3 regions of the Pseudarthrobacter sp. As-47 genome follow, and region 3 is predicted to be linked to each of the others. Evidence: riboswitches for the same ligand, from Rfam matches in the RefSeq annotation. Region 3 holds a riboswitch; each other region holds the start of a gene.
What was found. A riboswitch is a leader RNA that binds a small molecule or an ion and turns the genes downstream of it on or off. The one in region 3 is predicted to bind cyclic di-AMP.

Region 1: another riboswitch for cyclic di-AMP. It lies ahead of AC4BCK_RS08895 (M23 family metallopeptidase); the one in region 3 lies ahead of AC4BCK_RS21765 (LysM peptidoglycan-binding domain-containing protein).
Region 2: another riboswitch for cyclic di-AMP. It lies ahead of AC4BCK_RS09245 (NlpC/P60 family protein); the one in region 3 lies ahead of AC4BCK_RS21765 (LysM peptidoglycan-binding domain-containing protein).

Annotation. Positions count from the first base shown of each region.
Region 1 is NZ_CM177088.1:1,928,463-1,936,067, forward strand. Features, by position in the region: gene AC4BCK_RS08890 (hypothetical protein) at 6-203, shown strand; cyclic di-AMP (ydaO/yuaA leader) riboswitch at 781-967, shown strand; gene AC4BCK_RS08895 (M23 family metallopeptidase) at 1,399-1,761, shown strand; gene AC4BCK_RS08900 (MFS transporter) at 2,121-3,407, shown strand; gene AC4BCK_RS08905 (ArsR/SmtB family transcription factor) at 3,367-3,744, shown strand; gene AC4BCK_RS08910 (GntR family transcriptional regulator) at 4,079-4,873, shown strand; gene AC4BCK_RS08915 (hypothetical protein) at 4,946-5,446, opposite strand; gene AC4BCK_RS08920 (cytochrome c biogenesis CcdA family protein) at 5,443-6,312, opposite strand; gene AC4BCK_RS08925 (DsbA family protein) at 6,312-7,052, opposite strand; gene AC4BCK_RS08930 (C40 family peptidase) at 7,251-7,605, opposite strand, start outside.
Region 2 is NZ_CM177088.1:1,988,094-1,995,698, forward strand. Features, by position in the region: gene AC4BCK_RS09210 (MFS transporter) at 1-806, shown strand, start outside; gene AC4BCK_RS09215 (hypothetical protein) at 766-915, shown strand; gene AC4BCK_RS09220 (hypothetical protein) at 976-1,143, shown strand; gene AC4BCK_RS09225 (hypothetical protein) at 1,272-1,760, opposite strand; gene AC4BCK_RS09230 (F510_1955 family glycosylhydrolase) at 1,831-2,700, opposite strand; gene AC4BCK_RS09235 (DUF305 domain-containing protein) at 2,800-3,438, opposite strand; partial or broken gene AC4BCK_RS09240 (heavy metal translocating P-type ATPase) at 4,154-4,408, opposite strand; cyclic di-AMP (ydaO/yuaA leader) riboswitch at 5,092-5,285, shown strand; gene AC4BCK_RS09245 (NlpC/P60 family protein) at 5,289-6,074, shown strand; gene AC4BCK_RS09250 (hypothetical protein) at 6,415-6,762, shown strand; gene AC4BCK_RS09255 (hypothetical protein) at 6,931-7,209, shown strand; gene AC4BCK_RS09260 (ArsR/SmtB family transcription factor) at 7,253-7,579, shown strand; partial or broken gene AC4BCK_RS09265 (cation efflux transmembrane domain-containing protein) at 7,576-7,605, shown strand, end outside.
Region 3 is NZ_JBYZMU010000002.1:153,710-161,314, reverse strand. Features, by position in the region: gene AC4BCK_RS21800 (DUF302 domain-containing protein) at 19-435, shown strand; gene AC4BCK_RS21795 (DsrE family protein) at 438-818, shown strand; gene AC4BCK_RS21790 (PQQ-binding-like beta-propeller repeat protein) at 876-2,087, shown strand; gene AC4BCK_RS21785 (GntR family transcriptional regulator) at 2,254-3,036, shown strand; gene AC4BCK_RS21780 (hypothetical protein) at 3,033-3,569, opposite strand; gene AC4BCK_RS21775 (cytochrome c biogenesis CcdA family protein) at 3,566-4,435, opposite strand; gene AC4BCK_RS21770 (DsbA family protein) at 4,435-5,169, opposite strand; gene AC4BCK_RS21765 (LysM peptidoglycan-binding domain-containing protein) at 5,366-6,220, opposite strand; cyclic di-AMP (ydaO/yuaA leader) riboswitch at 6,224-6,394, opposite strand; gene AC4BCK_RS21760 (MFS transporter) at 6,688-7,605, shown strand, end outside.

The sequences.
Region 1 (7,605 bases), on a different replicon from region 3:
TCCTGATGTGTTCCCAGCAACTGAACAGAAGGAACCGCAATGACGCCGCCTGGCTGGAAGCTGCCTGCGCCGGGCGCGTCCTGGTCATCAGCGGCGACAACCTGACCGATACTGGCCTGGAGCTGACAGCAGCAGCCCGCCTCGGCACACTGGTCACCGGAATCGTCCCGGCGTTCTGGAAGCCAGCGGTGACCATGACATGACTAAGCCCACGGAACATGAACAAGCAGGAAACAGGCCTGTTGGGTTGGATGTTGCCGCCCCGGGAAGGGGACGCAAGTACTTCGCTGCAGCGCCGGAAAATGGGTAAGCACGTGGCCCGGCCACAATACCTGTTGGCGGAACCGCCATGGGAGGTGCCTGAGGACAAGCCCTGCCGTTGTTAGGGCCCGGTGATCTGCCTAATTAGGCGGCCAGAGATCCGCCGTTGACTGCCCTGAGGATTTAGACGGGCAACCGGAATAATTTTGCAGCCGCGAAGCCTTGGAAGCGGCTGGCACTTTGATGTCCAGTCTGGGGATGTACCTTTCCCGCGCAGCGCTGGCTGTGCTGATAGGGATGGCGTTCGTGTTTCTTAGGATAGGAGGCCCGCTCGAATGGCTTGGCCGCGCGGCCAACAAGTAGGACGAGGAGAGCCGGACCTGTCCACCAAAAAAGAATCCGTGGCACCATTTTCTCTCCCGCCGCTGCCGCCATCGGTCTGGGATAACGAATTTGTAACTTATGCGAACCGTCGTTAGTCTTGGTATGCATACCCCTACCGGTATGCATGGGCCGCTACGCCAAACCCCGCCGGCGGCCGATGACCATGACCTTCTCAAGGCGGGCGCGGAGGATCCACTTACGGCGCGCGAGAGCGCACCTTGGGGTGAAGCTACTTGGCGGCTGCGTTAGCGCGCGTCCCCAGCAGCCGGACAGTCCACTCGTCCGAATCCGACAGCTAACTTCGCCGGCGCCGAGAGGACCACTATCTTGTCTGCCCAGCCCAGACACGGCCGTCGCCGTGCCCTTCCTGCTCCCGGGCCGCGCCGCCGACTCCGTCTCCATGACGCTGCCGTTCTGCTCCGCAGCCAAAAGTGGGGTGTTTCAGCCGCCGTCACGGGAATGATTGCCCTGACTGCCCTTTCGGCCGCGCAGGCCGACTCGGGTGCTCGCGCCGAGGTTCCGGGCCAGATCACCACATCCGCGATTCCTGACTTTGAGGCTGCAGTATCTGCAGCGCCGAGCGCGGTCTTGACCTTTGACCGCCCGGCAGTTACGTCCCAGCCCGCCCCAACTCCTGCACCGGCAGCACCGGTGGAGGCCGCCGGAACGGTTGCGGCACCGGCCCCTGTGGCACCGGCGGCTAAGGCCGCCCCGAGCGCGCAGTCCAAGGGCCTGAGAGCCCCACTGGCCGCCATGAACGTGAGCTCGCCTTTCGGATTTCGTGTCAGCCCCATTACGGGAGCTGCAGGGGAACTGCATACCGGCATCGACCTGACAGGAGCATGCTCGACGGCGGTGTCCGCTGCCGGTGGAGGGAAAGTCGTGGAGGCAGGCTGGAGCCCGTATGGCGGCGGCAACCGGATCGTTGTGGACCACGGCAACGGGTTGAAGACCACCTATAACCACCTGGCCAGCATTGGTGTTTCTGTTGGGCAAACAGTCGCGCAGGGCCAACAGATTGCGGGCGTTGGTACGACCGGGGCGTCAACTGGCTGCCATCTTCATTTCGAGGTCATGGTGAACGGAACGACCGTCAATCCCTCCGCCTACATCTGATAGCGGACCGGACTTCCTGCTTCGAATCCGTCGGATCGCAGTTGTTTTGATGAAAAGCAGACCCGCACTGTCAGCAACCTTCCGAACACCGGACCCTGTTGTGTAGGGTCAGGGCGCTCCCTGGCTTCCTCGGAGGTGGGGACTGTCTTTCGCGCGCTTCGTACAGGTTCTGGGACCAGTCAAATTCGGCGGCCGCGTCCTGCTGCAGTCCCTCGTCAAAGAGTCTTCGGCCGCGGACCGAGGGCCCGCTTACAAGTCGTAGCGGTCAGCGGTCCTAACAGCCTGAAGTTCGGCATTCACTCCGGTCACGTACTATAAGTGCATACACGCGCACTTTTGCATTCAAGGTGTCGGGCCGGATGTTGTCTGTTCTGAGGAATGTCACGTACGGGCGGCTGTTCGTGGCGCAGATCGTGGCGCTGATCGGCACGGGCCTGCTGACGGTGGCTTTGGGGCTGCTGGCGTATGACCTGGCAGGCAGCAATGCCGGGGCCGTTCTCGGTACGGCGTTGACTATCAAGATGCTGGCCTACGTGGGCCTCGCCCCGGTAATCAACGCCCTGGTGGCGCGGTGGCCAAAGAAGCGGGTCCTGATCGGGGCGGATCTGATCCGGGCAGGAATGGCGTTGTGCCTGCCCTTCATCACCGATGTCTGGCAGATCTACGTGGTGATCTTCCTGCTTCAGTCAGCCTCTGCGACGTTCACCCCGGCGTTCCAGTCCCTTATCCCCACGATCCTCACCGACGAGCGGGATTACACCCGGGCCCTGTCGCTGTCCCGGCTGGCCTACGACATGGAAGCGCTCGTCAGCCCGGCCGCGGCGGCGCTGCTGCTGACCGTGCTCAGCTACAACAACCTGTTCCTCGGCACCGTCGCCGGATTCCTGTTCTCTGCCTTTATGGTGGCAATCACTGTCCTGCCGAAGGTTCAGGCCACCGCAGCTCCGCAGACCTCGCTGTGGCACCGGACCACCTTGGGCACGCGGATCTTTTGGCGCAACCGGCGGCTGCGGTCCCTGCTTGCCCTGAACCTGGTGGTTGCCGCCCCGACGGCGCTGGTACTGGTGAACACCGTTGTTTACGTCCGGGACGTTCTGCAACGGCCGGACACGGATCTTGCTCTGGCGCTGGCCTGTTTCGGTGTGGGTTCCATGATCGTGGCGTTGTCAGCCCCACGGGTTCTGGACCGGTTCGGGGACCGGGCGATGATGCTCACCGGCGCCGCGGTCATTCCGTTTGTCCTGGCCGGAGCGGCCGCGCTGACCCTGGCCGGCGTCCCGGGGACGGGGTGGTGGCTGCTGCTGGGCCTGTGGTTCCTGCTCGGCGCGGCCAACGCGACGATCCTTACACCGGCGGCGCGGCTGCTGCGTGATGCCTCCACCGAGGACACCCGGCCTTACGTGTTCACGGCCCAGTTCTCCCTCTCCCATGCCTGCTACATCCTGACGTATCCGCTGGCTGGTTGGGTCGGCGCGGTCGCCGGTTTGGGCTGGGCTGCGGTGGCGCTGACAATTATTGCGATGATAGGCAGTGCAGGAGCATTCGCCTCCTGGCCCCGGCATGACACCGCAGCAGCCATGGAAGCGGCGGGAAAGGAGCAGAGCGTTGAGCAGCCAGCCCCACGGCACACCCCGCCCCGCCCCTGACACCCCTTCCCTGGTCCACCCGGTAACCCCCGGGCCGGAGCTGCTCGAAACCGCCGCAGGGACGCTGCGGATGCTCGCCGAACCGACCCGCCTGCACCTGCTCTGGCAACTCTCCCAAGGCCCCAGAAGCGTCACCGAGCTCACCGCCGCAGCCAACGTTCCCCGGACGGTAGTCAGTCAGCACCTGGCCAAACTCCGTCTCAGCGGGCTGGTGGACACCCGGAAAGACGGCCGACACGTCATCTACTCCCTCCATGACGGACACCTGGTACGGCTCATCCGCGAAACCTTCAACCATGCCGATCACCGCATCACCGGTGAGCCCGCCCACGGCTGACCAGTAGCTTGCCGGTGAACGTCCAGCCGCAACATGCCACGCCACTCGCCGTAGGGCTGTGGCGTTTCCTGCGCGCTGGTGTGGTCACCGCCTTGGTTGGCTATCACCGTCCCCATCTTTGGGACAGCCTCACGGCGGAAATCGTTGTCGGCTTCGTCGCGGGTCAGAATTGGGGGAAGGGCGTTAGTGAGCGCCAGCGTGGGCAATGGCTAACTTCCCAACCGCACTCAGCCGGTTCCCGCTGCTGCCTGCTGAAGAGACACTGTACGGAGAAGCGCTGTGCGCCCGCCTGAAGTAACGTCGTACTATGACAGCGCTTCAGCCGAGGTCTCCTGTGACTAAACCGATTGCGACCGAATCAGTCCGAGCGGCGGAATCAGTAGACCCCGCGCGGGGCGCGCTGAAGGCACGCGGGCGTCCGTTGTGGAAAACGGTCAGCGCTGATCTGCTGGACGCGGTCCTGGGTGGGGCGTTTGATTCAGGCTTTCCCGGTGAGCTGGAGTTGGCGCAGCGATACAAGGTCAGCCGGGGAACTATCAGGGCTGCGTTGAAGCCATTGCGGGATGCGGGGCACATCACCGCACATCCCGGTCAGAGACCGACGGTAGTGGCCGGCAGCAGCACGGCCTATGGGCCGATTTACAGCGTTTTAGCCTCCATCCGTGAGTCAGGAATGAAGCACAGCAGCGTGGTGCTGGAGCAGCATAACGTTCAGGACCCGGCGGTGGCGGCACGACTTTCGTTGGGTGAACAGGCGGAGCTTTTTCACCTATCAAGAGTGCGTCTGGCCGACGGGGAGCCTATCGGACTGGACCAGGTCTGGCTCCCTGCCGAGGTGGCTGGGGAGCTGGTCAATGTGGATTTCACAGACACCGCTTTGTATGGCGAACTGGACCGCCGCTGCGGCATCGTACTCGATGGCGGCACTGAGCAGCTCACCGCCGTCGCAGCGAGCCCTGCGCAGGCCGGTCATCTTGGATGTGCGGAAGGCACCCCGCTCTTGCTCATCGAGCGGACCGGATGTTACCGGGCCCGGACGCTGGAGTTCAGGCGCAGCTATGTGCTGGGGGAAAGGTTCGCTATTTCGACGGCGTTCGGGTGCAAGGCGGTTCCGGGCAGCCGTGACTAGCACGGACGCGGGACGGCCGGGTGGGGTGAAACGGCGCCGGCAAGGCAGCGGGACAGTGCGCCGGTATCCTGCTTACCCTTCAGCCGGGGTAGCGGCCGCTGTCTGTGGCTGCGGGACGGGGCACCGATCCTCGGATGTGGCGCGTTTAAGGAAGGCCCAAAGTAACAAGCTGATGGAACCGACGGCCAGCAGCGGTTGGAGGGGCTCGAAGTATTGCACCGCACCGGAGCTTCCCAGGGCCAGGAGTACCAGCTTGTTGCAGACAGGGCATCCGACGGCGAAGAACGAGACGATGGTGCCGGCTGCTCCTAACCGCTCTTTGCCTTCGGCGGCCGGGGCCGGGATGCGGGCCACGTAGGTAGCAACGACCAGCCCCGTCAGGGCCGCTGTAATTCCCAGAACCGGGAAGGACCACCAGGTGGGAGGGATCTCGCGGCTGAACAGGGGAGTGTCGATGAGTTCGGTGGGTACTGCGATCACCAGATAGGTGAGGGCTGCGGCTGCGGCTGCGGCCTGCCAGCGGCGGCCGGGCCACTGGGCCAGAGCTGATTTCAACGACACTCGCGCGCTCATCGGTTCTCCTCGTTCTTTGCTGCTTCTGACGTCGCCTCAGCATCGCTGCCGGCGGGACGGTCGTTCCGCTGGTTCTTGAAGTACAGGGCGGCAGCGACTGCCAGTATGGCCGCGGCCAGGAGCGCGAAGACGGTGTTCGGAACACCGGAAGCTGCTCCGCTGACGGTGGATTCGAGCTGGAATTGGTCGGTGACGGTGAGCACTCCGCCAAGCCCTGCGGTGCCGTCTGTGACCAGCAGCAGGACCCCGATGCCGATGGAGAGGGCACCGGAGATGATCATGACCCAGGAGTTGGACCACCGGCCGATGGTTACCGGCGGTGGCCGCAACCAGCGGCGGCCCGGAATGCCGAGCCTGTCCCACAGCAGGGACAGCGCAAACAGGGGCAGTGCCATCCCGAGCGCGTAGACCGCCAGGAGGATCCCGCCGTACAGGGCGTTACCGCCCACTGCCGCCACGGTCAGAATGGAACCAAGAATCGGTCCCGTGCATACCCCGGCGATGCCATAGACAGCGCCGAGTGCGAAGACTGAAAGACGGGATGAACCGGTCCGGGCGTTGTTACGGAGGAGTGACGGCATCCGGAGTCCGGCGACCTGGGCCAGGCCCAGTGCGATCACGAGTCCGGCGCCTGAGGCGATGAGGATGCCGCGGTGCTGGGTCACGAGAGACCCGAGCGTTCCGGCGAAGACCCCCAGCGGCACCAGGGTGGAGAGCAGGCCCAGATAGAAGAGGGCGGTCCGCGCGACGAGCCGGGTCCTGGTGGAGAATGCGTAGGCGAAGAAGGCCGGCAGCAGCAGGGCCGAGCAGGGGCTCAACAGGGTGAGGATGCCCCCCAAAAACGCGCCCGCGTATCCGATAACCATTACTGGGATTCGGCCTTTTTAAGCGCGGCGTCAATGGCCTTTTCGAAGGTTGCCAAGGGCTGCGCACCGATCAGGGGTGTCTCATTGACCAGGAAGGTGGGTGTTCCGGTGGCGCCCAGGGATGCCGCTTCCTGTGCATCCTTGGCAACGGCCTGCTGCAGTTCCTCGGAGTCCAGGTCGGCTTCGAACTGCGTCAGGTCCGGTACGCCGGACTCTTTTGCGATCTGCACCAGACGCTCCCGCGAAAGATCGGCATGTCCGCGTTCGGGGGCGATGGCGAAAGCTGCCTTGTTGAACTCCCAGAACTTGCCTTGGTTCCCGGCTGCGCGGCCGGCCACGGCAGCCATAGTGGACTGATCGCCGAAGACCGGCAGGTCACGCCACTCGACGCGCAGGTCACCGCTCTTGACGTATTTTTTCACCAATGGCGGCAGGGTATCGCGGGAGAACAGCCCGCAGAACGGGCAGCGGTAGTCTGCATACTCGACCAGCACCACCGGGGCGTCGACCGGGCCGAGTGCTGTCGGATCGTCCGCTGTCCTGCGGGACATATCCAGCGGCGTGCTTTCGGATCCTGCGGATCCCTGCGGCGCGGCTCCGGAGCCGCTGGCCCCCTGGGACGCCCCTCCCTGATACGCGAAAATTCCCACCAGCAGGATCAGGACGGCCACCGCGAGGGCGGAAACAACTATGGTCCAGGGTCGGTGGCGGGAAGTGCCGGTGGGGGTGGGCGATGGCATGCTGGCTCCTGAGACTGGCAAAAAATACTAAATGTTTATACATTTTGTCTTATTGACGGTACGGGCCCGGCCATCGGCGTGTAAAGTCCGGATCCGGACTGTGGGGTGCGCCTGGAAAATTTCGGCTCAGTTGTCAGGCGGTGTGAGGCGGTGCCTGGCGGCCAGTGTGCGGCCGCCAGGCACCGCGGACTTCAGGAGTCAGGCGTTCACGCGGTAGTAGGAGGGGCCGGAACCGACGTTCACGCTGAAGACGACGGTCTGATTGCCGTTCCATCCGCTGTGTATGGCTTGCCCGTCACCGAGGTAAACCGCGTTATGCGAGAACCCCATTCCGCCGTCGGCATAGTAGATAAAGTCACCGGGTTCCGGGGTTGACACCGGGGTGGCATAAGCCATCAAAGACTCGGGTGATTCATCCCCGACCCCTTGAATCCCTGCCGATCGCAAGGCTACCTCCCCCAGGACCGTGCAGTCCTGAACGGCACCCATCTGGGCCCGTGCCGCGTCGAGAATCGCCCGGTTGAGGGAAGACGGTGGCTTCTGTCCACCGGTG
Region 2 (7,605 bases), on a different replicon from region 3:
GGGTGCTCAGCTACAACAAGCTGTTCCTGGGCACGGTCGGCGGTTTCCTGTTCTCCGCGTTCATGGTCATCATCACCACGCTGCCAGCCACCGGGACACAGGCTGGAGAGCCGTCGTCGTTGTGGCACCGCACCACGCTCGGCGCCCGGATCTTCTGGCGGACCCCTCGGCTGCGGTCCCTGCTGGCCCTGAACCTGGTCGTCTCCGCCCCGACCGCGCTCGTGCTGGTCAACAGCGTCGTAGTGGTCCGCGACGTCCTGCACCGCCCGGCCACCGACCTGGCCCTGGCCCTGGCATGCTTCGGCATCGGCTCCATGCTGGTGGCCCTGGGCGCTTCCCGGCTGCTGGAACGCCTCGGGGACCGGGCGGTAATGCTCACCGGCGCCGCCCTCATCCCGGCGGCCCTGGCCGGAGCAACGGCCCTGCTGTTCCTGCCCGCCGGCGCTGCGACCTGGTGGTGGCTGCTGGGGTTGTGGTTCCTGCTCGGCGCCGGGAATTCGACCATCCTGACGCCGTCGTCGCGGCTGCTGCGGGAGGCTTCGACCGAGGAGACCCGGCCTTATGTATTCACGGCCCAGTTCTCTCTCTCACACGCCTGCTACATCATCAGCTACCCGCTGGCCGGGATCGCCGGGGCGGCAGTCGGGCTGGGTCCGGCCGCGCTGGCCTTGACACTTCTTGCGATGATAGGGGCTGCAGGAGCATTCCTGTCCTGGCCCCGGCGCACCGCCGGAGCCGGACCCGCTGAGAGTTTGGAGCAGGGTGATGAGCAGTCAGCCGGACCACGGCCTCAGACCCGCGCCTGAGAAGCCGTCGCTCGTCCATCGCGTCGCCCCGGGCCCGCAGCTGCTCGAAGCAGCCGCCGGAACCCTGCGGCTGCTCGCCGAACCCACCCGCCTGCACCTCTTGTGGTAGCTCGCCGACGGGCCCAAGACCGTCACCGAACTCACCGCCGCGTCCACGGCCCCACGGACCGTGGTCAGCCAGCACCTGGCCAAACTGCGGCTCAGCGGCCTGGTCGATACCCGCAAGGACGGCCGGCATGTCATCTACTCGCTGCACGACGGGCACCTCATCAGGCTGATCCGCGAAACCTTCAACCACGCCGACCACCGGCTTACCGGCGAACCAACCCACGACTAATCCAGATGTTCCGGACGCCGCATGATTTGTTTGTAGTGCCCGGGTCTGAATACTGTCCGCCTCCTTTCGGCCTCATCGTTGCCTTTATGCGCCAATGGCTGTGCTCATCCTGGCAGGTAACTGCCCTTCTAGTCCGGGAGCCGGCTTTGCCGGTGGACCTTTAGTGCCCGTTCTTTCGCCCTGTAAGAGGTGAGGGCTGCGCGGGGACGTCCGGCCGCTTTGAACAGGTCAGCGGCCCATTCAAACTCGGCGGCGGCAGCGAGGTATAGGCACTCATCAAAAAGTCGGCGCCCGATCTGATGGCGGACTTGGGCTTCCCTGAACTTCGTGCGTGCGGCGCGCAGTGCCCGTTCCTGCATCTGGGCGGCGTCCCGCCAGCGATACAGCCGTTGGTAGGCGTAAGCGAGAACGAGCAGGGCCCGGAACGGGTCCGTGGAGTCGGCCAGCAGTTGCTGGGCTTCGCTGACTGCTTCATCACCCCGTCCCAGAAGGGACAGAACCCAGACACGTTCCAGGTCCGTGCAGTCTTCCAGGCGGGCTTCCATTGCCTCCCGGTCCACGACCACGTCCCGCAGCGTGGCTGGATCCACGAACCAGACCTTCTCCTGCTGCTCCATCAGTCAGCTGCCTACCTTGCCATGATCAGCCCGCACGTAACGCACGTGAAGGCGATCAGCCCGGCAGTGTTCATCGGGCAGTAGGCGGGGTACGGAAGATATTGCCGCCGTCAGTGGAGACGACGAGCCCTTCAGTGGTGGCGGCCCAGATCGCTGGTTTGCCTTCAGTTTTTTTCACCGCGGTGATTGCCTGGACCTGTCCTTTGATCGAGCCCGTGCGGGTCCAGGTGCTTCCGGCGTCTGTTGAATAGTGGACGGCACCGTCGGGTTCGACGCCGAAGATTTCGGTGCCGCTGGCGAACGCAACGAACTGAACGATGGGGGCCTCTGTGTTCAGTGCCCAGGTTTTTCCGCCGTCGGTGGAGCGCTGGAGCCCGTCGCGGGTGGTGGCGAGAACAGTGTCGGTTTCGGGATTGCCAGCGAGAACGGCCGGTACAAAATCGGCGGTGGCCGGGGACCAGGTTTTCCCGTCGGGGCTGGTCTGAAGTGTCCCGTCGTAAGCAATGATCCCGGACTTGGCGGTGGCAAGGGCGTGGAAGTCCGATTCGCCTTGGCGGGACAGCTGCTCCCACGTTTTTCCGCCGTCCACGGAGCGGATCAGGCCCATGGGGTTGGGCATGTCCGAGCCGGGGCCAGGGTGCCCGGAAGCATAGAAGACACCTTGATCAGCGGCAGCGGTGAATCCCATCAGGTCGTTGGTCTCACCGATCTGGGTGGCGGAGGACTTGGGCTTGGTGACGTCGAAGAGGCCTTCATGGGTGGCCAGCAGGACCTGATCCGTTTGGCTGTTCACGCTCAGGCCGTGGACATGGGAGCTGGGAAGGCCGGCGCCCGCGGTGGACGGTGCGGTCGCAACCGGTGAGCCGGAGGAACAGGCGGACAGGGTCATTACAAGGACGGCGGCCGCGGAGAATCCAACGGCGAAACGTCCTCGGGTCATAAAACACAGGGGCACGGGGAACTCCAAAGTGGTCCGGGAAATGAGGGGGGAAGGCGCCGGCCCCACGGGGGCAGGGCCGGCGCCGTGCTGATGTGCTGGCTACAGGGCGGCCAGCAGGTCTTTCATTTCCTGGATTTCAGCTTCCTGTGAGCTGACGATGTCCTTGCTGAGCTGGACCGCGTCAGCGTTCTTGCCGTCAGTTGTTTCGGTCTTGGCCATCATGACGGCGCCCTCGTGGTGGGCGATCATCTGGGTCAGGAACAGCTTCGCGGCCTCGGTGCCCTGGGCGGCCTCAAGCTTTGCCATGTCGTCCTCGCCCATCATGCCCTCCATGCTGTGTGCCGAGGGCATGTCAGCGGGCATCTGCGTGGGCTGTCCCCAGCTTTGAAGCCAGCCGGTCATCTTCTCGATCTCCGGCCCCTGGGCTGCCTTGATCTTGGTGGCCAGGTCCCTCACGGCGGCGGGGATGCCTTCCTTCTTGAGCATGATGTCGCTCATGGCCACAGCCTGGGTGTGGTGCGGGATCATCATCTGCGCGAACATGGTGTCCGCATCGTTGAAGTCCACCGAAGCTGCGGCCGTGGTCGCCGGGGCTGACGTCGATGGCATCGCCGAGCTGCCGTGATTCATGCCGGGCATGCTGGTTGCCGGACTTCCGGCATCAGAGCCGGCGGAACATCCGGCGAGGGCGATTACTGCTGCGATAGCGGCAGCGGAAATGGCCAGGGTCTTTTTCATGAAAATCAGGGTCCTCAAAAGTATCAGCGGCGCATGGGCGCGCCTTTGGACTGCACGTGGAGGCGGCCCGGAAGGGCCTGTCTTGATGCATGCCGAAGTGGCTGGAGAGTATGCGCTGCGGGCAGGACACGGCGCCGTCAGTGCCGGTTTACGTCCGGCTGATACAGAGGTCACCGGGAGAGGGGCTGTCCGGTGAGTAGGAATAGTTGATGTTGGCTGCGGCCCCCACCCCGAACTCCGGCAAGGCGTAGGGCGCCGTTCCGGGGGCAGGGGCGGTCAGTGTGGTGTTTCCCGGGGCCAGCACGCAGACACTGACCCCGGCAGACATTTCAGGGCAGGAACCTGCAGGGGCGCAGGACGACGGCGACTCAGGTGCTGCCTGGGTAACGGCCGTCCCGTCCGGGGACGCCCCCGTTGCATGAACTTGCCCGGCCGGGTTTCCCTGCACGCCCATGGACGATCCGGCGGCTGCTGCCGGCATCGTGTGCGCGGCGCTCATGTGGTGCGCCCCAGTCATGATGTGCATGCCGAAAATACCGGCAATGATGGCCAGGGCCACCGTCAGGAAGCCTGCACGCAGGAGGAACGCGGGGAAAGGTCCACGCGATAATGCGGTCACAACAGTTCCTCCCTTCCGTGCAGGTTGTACAGGGTCTAAGCCTACCGGCAGGAGCTTTACTTGCCGGTCACAGCCTCTTGTCCAACGTATCTGGGAGGCTGCCAGCGGCACGGACACGACGTTGTAGCCGGTGGCCCAGATCAGGTTCTGCCACATCTTCCAGTAGCTGGCCCGGGAGAGATCCACCATCGACAGCACAGCCCGGGGATCGTTGCCGGCCAGCACTACTCCAGCGGATTCCATGGCGACGTCTGTGCCGGCGCCGATCGCGATGTCGGCCTCGGCCCGGGCAAGTGCCGGTGAGCCGTTCACTCCGTCACCGACCATGGCTACCTTCAGACCGCGGGCCTGGTGGTGGCCGTCGTGGCCGCCGCCGTGAGGCTGGGTGTGGTCTTCCATGGTTCCTCCTTGAGAGGAGACTCCGCCTCATCCCGGAAGGTTCGCTGCGCGGGAGGCTGGAGAAGTTAGTTGCCGATGAGTGTGTAGCCGGCGCAGGTGACAGCCTCAGGCACAGCGGAACTGTCGGCTTGCTGCCGACAATCAGTCGGGAACGGCCGCCCCGGAACGAGGTCAAAAGAGGCCGATTCCACACCCTCAAGGGCGGGGACACGGCCTTCCGGACGGTCTGCACGCAATGTTCGCAGGTCAGACCCTCCACTGCGAATTCGGCGTTACTGGCGCCGGCAGCCGTGGCTTATCCGGAAGAGGCTTGGGTTGGGCAGCAGCTGCAACAAGTAGCGGCTGAGACGGGGGGCGGTTCAGCGGTTTCAGTTCCACGCATGTCAGTTTCCATTCCTTGAAAATGAAAATGAAAATGAAGATGAAGGCGATGGGCGCTGGGGTTGAACGGCTGTGAAAGGCGGCGCGGTGGGACATACCACTTTACGGACAACACCTCGAATAAACCCCCTGGGGGTATATCGGCAAGTGCAAAGTAAGAACATGCCGCCCGGTCCGTTATGCAAATGTGACAAGTGGGGCTGCTGTGACGTAGGGTCTAAAGCCGTGCCGGTTTCTCCGAAGGCGGCATTCCCTCGCAGACTTGCCTAACTCTGCCGCTGCCCGGGATCCGTTCGCAAATTCGTCCGGCAGAGACGGGGAACCCATATTGGCCTGCTTCCGGCAGACCTTGGGGTGAAGCCGTGCCTGGTGCATTCGTGCATCACCACGGCCGGGTGTCTCCCATCCGAATCCGACAGCTAACCTCGCAGGCAGTGGGAGAGGCCCTTTCATGCCCATTCGCAAAGTTCACGGCCGCCGTCGCGCGGTCCCCGTCCACACGAACGCCTTCGCAGTCCTGACAAAGTCCGTCGCTGACAACGTCGGCGGTGTGGGCCGCCAGGCCGCCGTCATTGCAGCCGCTTCCGGCCTCGTGCTGACCAGCGGTATTGCCGCCCAGGCAGCAGACGCCCCAACCCAGCGTGAAGCGGAGCCGGCATCGGCAACAAACCTGGAAGTCGCCAGCCAGGTACAAACCCCGCTCAGCGCGGACGCTACAGTCCAGATCACCTTCGAGCGTCCTGTCGTGAAGACAACCGCAGCGCCTGTGGTGGAAGCACCCAAGCCCGTTGAGGCCCCCAAGGCCGCCGTTGCCGCGGCGCCTGTTGTTGCGAAGGCAGCTGCTGCTGCCCCGGCCAAGGCCCAGATCACCGTTACCCCTGCTGCTGCCGCTCCTGTTGCAGCACCGGCAGCCGGCGGGATCAACGCCACCATGGTCTCCTCCGCCTACGCCCAGATCGGCATGATCCAGGACTGCACACGACTGGTCGAGAACGCGCTCAATGCTGCAGGGATCCCCGTGGGCGACCTCGGCCCGATGCAGTTCATGAACTACGGCACCGTTGTCTCCGATCCGCAGCCCGGTGACATGGTCATGCAGCCCGGCCACGTAGGCATCTACGTCGGCAACGGCCAGGTCCTCAGCTCCGGCCTCAACGGAAAGAACGAAACAGCCGTCCACCCCCTGACCTGGATGACCTCCAAGGGTGCCGTCACCTTCGTCCGCCCAGGCAAATAAAAAACCGCTGAAGGCCGGTGATTCAATGCCTTGGGGGCAATGAATCACCGGCCTTCGGCGTATCCCGGCCGGGTCAAATCCGCAGCCCGGATGTTGGACCCATCCCCCAGAGCATGGAGGATTCACTAAGTGCTGTAACGTCGGATGCGCTGAGCGCCAGCTGTAGCAGCCCGGCCATCGCGCCGAGCCTTGCTTTTCCTCAGCGGCCGCTTTTTAAAAGGGATACATGAACGCCAACACTCCAAGCCAGAACTCTGCCGCTGTTCCTCAGCCTGGTGGTGACCCTGTTCGTCCACATGGTATGCCCCTCGGAGCGCGTCGACTCGTGCTCATCGGAGGCTTGTGCATTCCGATCGGCCTGGTAGCGGGGCCCTTCCTCTTCGGCATCCAGATCATCGCCGTGGCCGGCATTGTGGCAGTGAGTGTCGCTCTATCTCACGGGAACGGCAAGGCATGGTTCACGCGGTGGCCACGCCTGACAACTGCCGCCGGCGTGGCCTGGATTGCGGCCACGATTGCTTACTGGCTGACCATCATGGTCGCTGCGGACGCCGTGGTTCCGGTTTCGAAAGCATCTTCGGTGTTTTTTTCCGTCGGCATCGCCGCCTTCGCCATGATGGCGGCGGCTGTCCTGGCCAGTACCGTGGCCCGGGTCAAATCGGGCAGGCTTCAAGCCGCAAGCGCCTGACCACACCGCCTGCCGACGTCCAAGAAAAAGGCGTCAGATGCGTGGCGAACGAGCCGCATCGCCAACAGCAGCACCAATTTGCCGGTTAGCGGGATCCGCCACCAGGGCCATCGAATGACATTCAGTTACGCCGGACCACCCCTTATCGAGCGAGGAAGAATGAACCTGATGCCAACCGTCTGGACCAGCGAAGGATATGTTTCGCTGACCACGACACCTCCGCCGAGCCCTGAAACGAACGGACTGAGGCCAGGCCTTACCCAGAACATGGTGACGCCGGGATTGCTGGGGTTTGTCATGACCGCGTTTATGGTCATCGCCGTCGTGACCCTCATGGTCTCGATGACGCGCCGGATCCGCCGCCTCCGCTACAGCGAGCAGCTCCGTGAAGACACCACCACGCAGCCCGGCCAGGGGACGCACCGCCTGCGCATCGCTGATTCTTGAGTACAAGATTGCTTGAATACAGCGATAGCTGTACTTTGGATTCGTGCAAACGCTCATGCAGGCGCCGGTGCTGGCCCGCTTCGGTTACGCGGTCTCCGACCCGACACGCGCCCGGATCCTGTTGACCCTCTCCGATGCTCCGGCCTACCCCTCGGATCTTGCGGACTCCCTGGGTGTGTCCCGGCAGAGCATGTCCAACCACCTGACGTGTCTGCGCGGCTGCGGCCTGGTTGTAGCCGTCCCTGACGGCAGGCGAACCCGGTACGAACTTGCGGATGCCCGTCTGGGCCACGCCATCAAGGACCTGCTCGGTATTGTCCTGGCAGTGGATCCGTCGTGCTGCGCCGCGGACGGGGAGTGCTTCGCGTGACAGCCGTGCTGCAGATTCCGAACCAG
Region 3 (7,605 bases):
ACCAGTCCAAGGAGAACCATGACGTACACCCTGACCGCCACCGTTGACCTTCCGTGGGCCGAGGCCCTGGACCGCACCCGGGATGCCCTGTCCGCCCAGGGGTTCGGGATCCTCACCGAGATCAACGTCCGTTCCACCTTCGAGGCCAAGCTTGGCTCCGAAGCGGCGGACGCGGTCGGGGACTACGTCATTCTCGGGGCCTGCAACCCGGCCCTGGCCAGCCGCGCCCTCGCTGCGGAACCGGAAATCGGCGCGCTGCTGCCGTGCAATGTCGTGGTGCGCCGGGGCAAGGATGCAGAGATAACCACGGTGGAAGCCAGTGACCCGCAGACCATGGTCCAGCTCAGCGGCGCCCCGTCAGTCAAAGAAGTAGCCGACGACGCCGGGACCCGCCTTCGAAAGGCCCTCGCCGATCTGGGCGAAGAGGCGAAGTAGGGATGTCCGTGCAAACAACGGTCCCGGAGGCTGTGCAGGGCGGACCCGGACTGCTCATCCATTCCGCGGGTCCGCTCGAGGAGGATGCCCTGGCCGGCATCCTGCGCAGTGCCGCCAACGCACGTGCCGCGCTCGGCCAGGGAACGGGCATTGAAGTGGTGGTCCAGGGGCCCGGGGTTAAGCTCCTTGCCAACAATTCACCCGCCGCCGAGGCCATCACCAACGCCGGACAGCTGGACGTGGGGATCCTCGCCTGCGGCAACAGCATGCGCTCGGCAGGCATGGACGACGAAGACCTGGCCCCAGGTGTTGGAACTGTCCCGGCAGCCATCGCACACCTGGCCCGGCGCCAATGGGGCGGCTGGGCCTACGCCAGGCTGTAGCTTCGGGCGGTGACGCCCCCGGCCTGGAGGCCTGTGGGGCGTGGTAGCCTGCCACAAATGTATAAACATTACTCGTGGGTGATGGTGACCGCCCTGTCCGCCCCTGTGCTGCTGCTGGTGAGCGCGTGCTCCGGCGGCGGTTCCGGCGTCGGTGCCCAGCGGGTGGAGGTGGGGGAGCCGCTGACCCGGGCGGTTTCCAGCGCCGGAGGGGAAAGTTACTTTCCCGGGTTCCGCTCCGTTAGCAGTGTGTCCGTGGACAGCGCGCCCAAGGGGAGCGGCCCGGCCTTCACCGGTTCCGTTTTTCCTGCCGGCGGCCGGGAGAACTTGAGCTTCTACGGCTTCAACTCCTCCGGCACCCAGTGGAGGATCGACACGAACCCCTCCTGCGTGGGGACTGTGCTGACCTCTGTGAACGGTGAGCCCTCCATTGTCATCCTCGATTCGGACGCGCGTAAGGACGGGAAGGGGCCCGTCAGCGTCACGGTGGCCACGGCATTCGCCGTGGATGACGGTGAACAACTGTGGGGTCCCACAGAAGTGCCAGGTCCCTCCACCGGTGGCCTGATCTTCGCCAACACTCCCAAAGGACTCACCGCCGAGAAAGCGCCCGGCACAGTCCTGGATGCCGATACCGGGGCAGTGGTTGACCTCGCCGCCTGGCCGGGAACAGCGCTGTACGAGCATCACGGCACCGTTCTGCTCGGTGAGGGTCCGGCGCTGTCCGCTGTTGACGCCGGCACCGGCCAGGTGTTGTGGAACTCCAGCGACCTTCGCCGCCTGCCCGGGGCGGACCCGGAAGCGCACGTGGTGTTCCGCGCGAGCTACGGCCCCTCGAGCGGCGGCGTGGTGGTTCTTGAGTGGACGGCGGGCGGAAACTCAAGCGTCCCGGTGGTTTACGATCTGCAGACCGGGAAAGAACTGGCCCAGGCATCCGGCACGCCGGCGGGCATCGCCAGGGTTGATGCAGCGACCGGAACGGTGCTGTTCACGGCCCGGCAGCCAAGCGGTGACCATGTTCTCCAGGCCGTGCGCCCCGGGACGGGTGTGCTCTGGAGCAAAACAGCCAAAGATGCCGAGGTCTTCGCCGCCGGGCACGGAGCGGTGTATGCGCGGATCAACGGCACAGCGGCCAGGATGGATCTCGAATCCGGCGCGGTCTTCGACTCCGGCCAGTTCGTCCTTCCCGAGGCCGTACTGGCCGATGGCTCAGCCCTCTTTCCCACCCGTGAAAGCAGCACCGGATACGTGCTCGCGAAACCTGAACCATGAGCACGCCCCTGACCCAGTGCTGCATATAGCCGCGGGAGGCGGCTCGATGGGCGGTGCAATCTAGGCTGCAGCAGGAACCCGATGGATGTAGCCCGGGGTGTTGGAAAGCCGCATGCAGTAACGTCGATATGCCAGCAGCTTTGTGGAATCAACCGTCGGGAGCGGTGTGAAGGATCAGCAGGGACAAGCGTTCGCATCAGTTGCGGAGGGCGGCGCCGCTGGGCGGGCTGGTGGCGGCCCGCTGTGGAAAACCGTCAGCGCCGACCTCCTGCAGGAGGTCCTTGCCGGGGAATTCATCGATGGCTTCCCGGGCGAACTGGAACTGGCCCAGCGGTACGGGGTAAGCCGGGGCACGATCCGGGCAGCGCTGAAACCCCTGCGCGACGCCGGGCACATCACCGCCCACCCCGGGCGGAAGCCGACGGTGGTGGCCGGCAGGAGCACGGCCTACGGGCCGATCTACAGTGTCCTTGCCTCCATCCGTGAGTCCGGCATGCAGCACGCCAGCGTGGTCCTGGAACAGCACCTGGTGACCAACCCGGAGGTGGCGGCAAAGCTTTCCCTTCCTCCGGAGGCAGAGCTGTTCCACCTCTCCCGGATCCGGCTTGCCGATGATGAACCGATCGGCCTGGACCAGGTCTGGCTGCCTGCGGCCACCGCTGGGAAGTTACTGGAGGCCGATTTCCGTGACGCGTCCCTGTACGGGGAGCTCGACCGGCGGTGCGGCGTGGTCCTTGACGGCGGCACGGAGCAGCTCACTGCCGTACTCGCCAGCCCCGCCCAGGCGCTCCTGCTCCGGTGTGCCGAGGGCTCGCCACTGTTGTTGATCGAGCGGACCGGCTGCCATCGGGCCCGTGACCTCGAGTTCCGGCGCAGCTATGTCCTGGGCGACCGCGTGACCATGGCAACTGCCTTCGGGTGCAAGGCGAACCCGCCCCGGCGGGACTAAGGTGAAACCTGCTTTCCCCCATCAGCTGCCGCTGCCACGGCGGTCTTGCTGCGCGGCAGCGGGCAGCGGTCCTCAGAGGTTGCCCTCTTAACGAACGCCCACAGCAGCAGGGCAATGGAGAGCGCCGCCAGCAGCGGCTGGATCGGCTCGAAGTACTGCATGGCCCCGGAGGTACCCAGCGCCAGGAGCACCAGCTTGTTGCAGACCGGGCACCCGACCGCGAAAAAGGAAACGATGGCCCCTGCCGCCCCGAATTTCCCTTTACGGCCCTCCTCCTCGCCCTCTTCACCAGGGGAGGCGGGGTCGCGGGAAACATAGGTGGCCAGCAGCAGTCCTGTCAGTACGGCGGTGACAGCCAGGACTGGGAAGGACCACCAGGTGGGCGGCACCTCGCGGCTGAACAGGGGAGTGTCGATGAGGTCGGTGGGTACTGCCACCACCACGTACGTGGCCAGCGCGGCGACGGTTGCGGCCTGCCAGCGTCGGCCGGGCCATTGGGCCAGGGCTGACTTTAAAGACACACGGGGGCTCATTGGTTCTCCTTGTTCATGGCTGCCTCTGATTCCGCCTGAGCGTCGGTGCTGGCGGGTCGCCCGTTTCGCTGGCTTTTGAAGTACAGGGCGGCAGTGACCGCCAGTATGGCCGCGGCCAGCAGTGCGAAGACGGTGTTCGGAACACCGGAAGCTGCTCCGCTGACGGTGGATTCGAGCTGGAATTGGTCGGTGACGGTGAGCACTCCACCGAGCCCGGCAGTGCCGTCTGTGACCAGCAGCAGGATCCCGATGCCGATGGAGAGGGCGCCGGAGATGATCATGACCCAGGAGTTGGACCACCGGCCGATGGTCACCGGCGGTGGTCGCAACCAGCGGCGGCCCGAAATGCCGAGCCTGTCCCACAGCAGGGACAGCGCAAACAGGGGCAGTGCCATACCGAGCGCGTAGACCGCCAGGAGGATTCCCCCGTACAGGGCGTTACTGCCCACTGCCGCCACGGTCAGGATGGAACCCAGAATGGGTCCGGTGCATACCCCGGCGATGCCATAGACAGCGCCGAGGGCGAAGACCGAAAGGCGGGAGGACCCTGCCTGGGCGTTGTTCCGGAGTATGGACGGCATCCGGATCCCGGCGATCTGGGCGAGGCCCAGGACGATAACAACTCCGGCGCCTGAGGCGACCAGGATGCCGCGGTGCTGGGTTACGAGGGATCCGAGCGTGCCGGCAAACACGCCCAGCGGCACCAGCGTGGAAAGCAGGCCCAGGTAGAAGAGGGCGGTCCGCGCGACGAGCCGGGTTCTGGTGGAGAAGGCGTACGCGAAGAAGGCCGGCAGTAAAAGCGCCGAGCAGGGGCTCAACAGGGTGAGGATGCCTCCCAGGAAGGCGCCCGCGTATCCGATGACCATTACTGGGATTCAGCCTTTTTGAGCGCAGCTTCAATGGCCTTTTCGAAGGTCGCCAAAGGCTGCGCACCGACCAGGGGCGTGTCATTGACCAGGAATGTGGGTGTTCCGGTGGCCCCCAGGGATGCCGCTTCCTGGGCATCTCTTGAAACGGCCTGCTGCAGTTCCGTGGAGTCCAGGTCCGCTTCGAACCGGGTCATGTCCGGCACGCCGGCCTCTTGTGCGATCTGCACCAGACGCTCCCGCGAAAGATCGGCATGTCCCCGTTCGGGGGCGATGGCGAAAGCTGCCTTGTTGAACTCCCAGAACTTGCCCTGGTTCCCGGCTGCGCGGCCGGCGACAGCGGCCATGGTGGACTGATCGCCGAAAACCGGCAGGTCACGCCATTCAACGCGCAACTCACCGCTCTTGACGTATTTTTCCACCAGGGGCGGCAGGGTATCGCGGGAGAAAAGCCCGCAGAAAGGGCAGCGGTAGTCTGCGTACTCGACCAGGACCACCGGGGCGTCGACCGGGCCAAGTGCTGTCGGGTCGTCCGCTGTTCTGCGGGACATATCCAGCGGCGCGCTCTCGGAAGCCGCGGATTCCCGGGGTGCCGCTTCGGTGCCGGCACCTTGGGATACCCCTCCCTGATACGCGAAAATCCCAACCAGCAGGATCAGCACTGCCACCCCGAGGGCGGAAATCGCTATGGTCCAGGGTCGGTTACGGGAAGTGCCGGTGGTAGGCGATGGCATGCTGGCTCCTCGGAATGGCCAAAAGGTCCTAAATGTTTATACATTTCATTTTTGTCGACGGTACGGGTCCGGACGTCGGCGTGTAAAGCCTGGGTATCGGGGCGCCTGCTGCGCATTGCGGATGTTTCGCTCAGTTATCAGGCGCTGTGCGTCCGCGGTGCCTGCCTGCGTGGCCAGGCGCCGCGGACGTCAGGAATTAGGCGTTCACGCGGTAGTAGGAAGGTCCGGAACCGACATTGACGCTGAAGACAACGGTCTGGTTGCCGTTCCATCCGCTGTGGATGGCTTGCCCGTCACCGAGGTAGACCGCGTTATGCGAAAAGCCCATTCCACCGTCGGCATAGTAGATAAAATCACCGGGTTCCGGCGTCGATACCGGCGTGGCGTAGGCCATCAGGGACTCGGGCGATTCATCACCGACTCCTTGGATCCCAGCCGACCGCAGGGCCACTTCCCCCAGCACCGTGCAGTCCTGGATGGCGCCCATCTGGGCTTGCGCCGCGGCCAGAATCACCCCATTGAGTGAAGACGGCGCCCCCTGCCCGCCACCCACGCTCGCCGGCGCCAGGGCCGAAGACTGGTACGCCACCGCGGCGGATGCTGCGGTCGCGCCCGGTGCCGGAGCAGCCGCCCGTCCCGGGGCGGGGGTGCCCGCTGTCCCGGAGAGTGTTATGACGTCCCCCGGATAGATGATGGAAGCCATGTGAAGCCCGTTCAGCGACAGAATCTCATCCAGGGGGATTCCGTGGAGCGCTCCTATCTGGCCCAGGGTGTCCCCGGCGACCACCGTGTGGACGGAGGCTCCTTGGGCCGGAGCCTGGCCGGGAAGTCCTGCCGGGGAGGAGATGGTCCCTGAAGCGGTTCCCCCCTGCGGATCGGAGGCCGTGGCTCCCGCATGGGCCGGGACGGCCATGCTCAGCACGAGCCCGGATCCCACGGCGACGAGGGCAGCCTGGCGGCCCACCGCTCCTCCATGGCTGGAGACGCTGCGTGAAAGGGCGGACAGGGTGCTGTTGGAGGCGGCCCTGTGGCGGGCATTTTTCTTTGACATTGCTTAACCTCTCCCGATACCTGCGAGGTGAGCTGTCGGATGCGGGTGGGAGTCACCCGGCCACCGGACATGATGCCGGCGGCTTAACCCCAAGGACTCAGTTTCGAATCCGTATTTTTGGTTCCCCCGCCCCTGCCGGAGACTGTGATGTATGGGCCTTGGCAGGCGGCAGGGTTCGGTAACAAGCCAAGGGTGCAGCGCCTGGCGGGCGGCACGGGCCCAAATCTACACGGAAAATCACAAATGTATAAACATTTGCGCATGGGAACTTTTGACCGGCAATAGACGTACCGCGGGTCATGACGACCTCATACGCGCCGGGCTGGCCTGTGCGGAGCAAGACGTTTCCCGGCCGCGACCGGACCGTCTTGTTGTACCCACGAATTTCACTCCCCGAGGACCGAGATACCCCGTGGGGTATATTTATTTTGGCGCGGTACGCGCTGGAGTACGCCAGGAGGATAGGCATGGACAAGAAGTCGGCGGAAGACTTGAGACCTGATGGGAGCCCGGGGCATGACCTGGTCGTTCTTTCCGGGGCACCGGGGAGGGGGAACCAGCGGCTCCAGCGTCGTGTCATTCCTGTCCTGGTCGGCGGGCAGGTTCTCGGTGGCATCGGCATGGGCGCCACGTTGTCCCTGGGTTCTCTGTTGGCCGCGCAGCTCTCCGGATCCAATGCCTGGTCCGGCATGGCCGCCACAATGAGCACCTTGGGCGCCGCTCTCGCCGCCGTCCCGTTGGCCCGGCTGGCTAGAGCCCGCGGCCGCCGGATCTCGCTGTCCTTGGGCGCGCTGATTGCGGGCACCGGCGCCGTAACGGCCATCACCTCCGCCGCCCTGGGTATCTTTCCTTTGTTGCTGGCGGGCCTGATGTTTCTTGGTGCAGGTTCCGCCGTGAACCTGCAGGCCCGTTTCGCCGCAACTGACCTTTCCCTGCCCGGGTCCGGGGGCCGGGACCTCTCCATAGTGGTGTGGTCCACGACGATCGGTGCAGTCCTGGGTCCGAACCTCTTCGATCCGGGAGAGAGCGTCGGCGCCGCCCTTGGCCTGCCCCCTCTGACAGGGGCTTTTGCCTTTTCCGTAGTCGCCCAGCTTGCAGCCGCCGTCGTCTATGCGACGGGCCTGCGGCCGGACCCCCTCCTGACCGCGATGTCTGCACGGGTGCCGGACCCTGCCGCGCCCCGGCCCCAGAGCGGTTTGCGGGTTCTGTACACCACCCCGCGTGCCAGGTATGCGGTAGCGGCAGTCGCCCTCAGCCACGCCACGATGGTGGCACTGATGTCCATGACCCCTGTGCATCTGCGCGACCATGGGGCCAGCCTCACCGTGGTGGGACTGACCATCAGCCTGCACATTGCAGGCATGTACGCCCTGTCTCCCATTTTC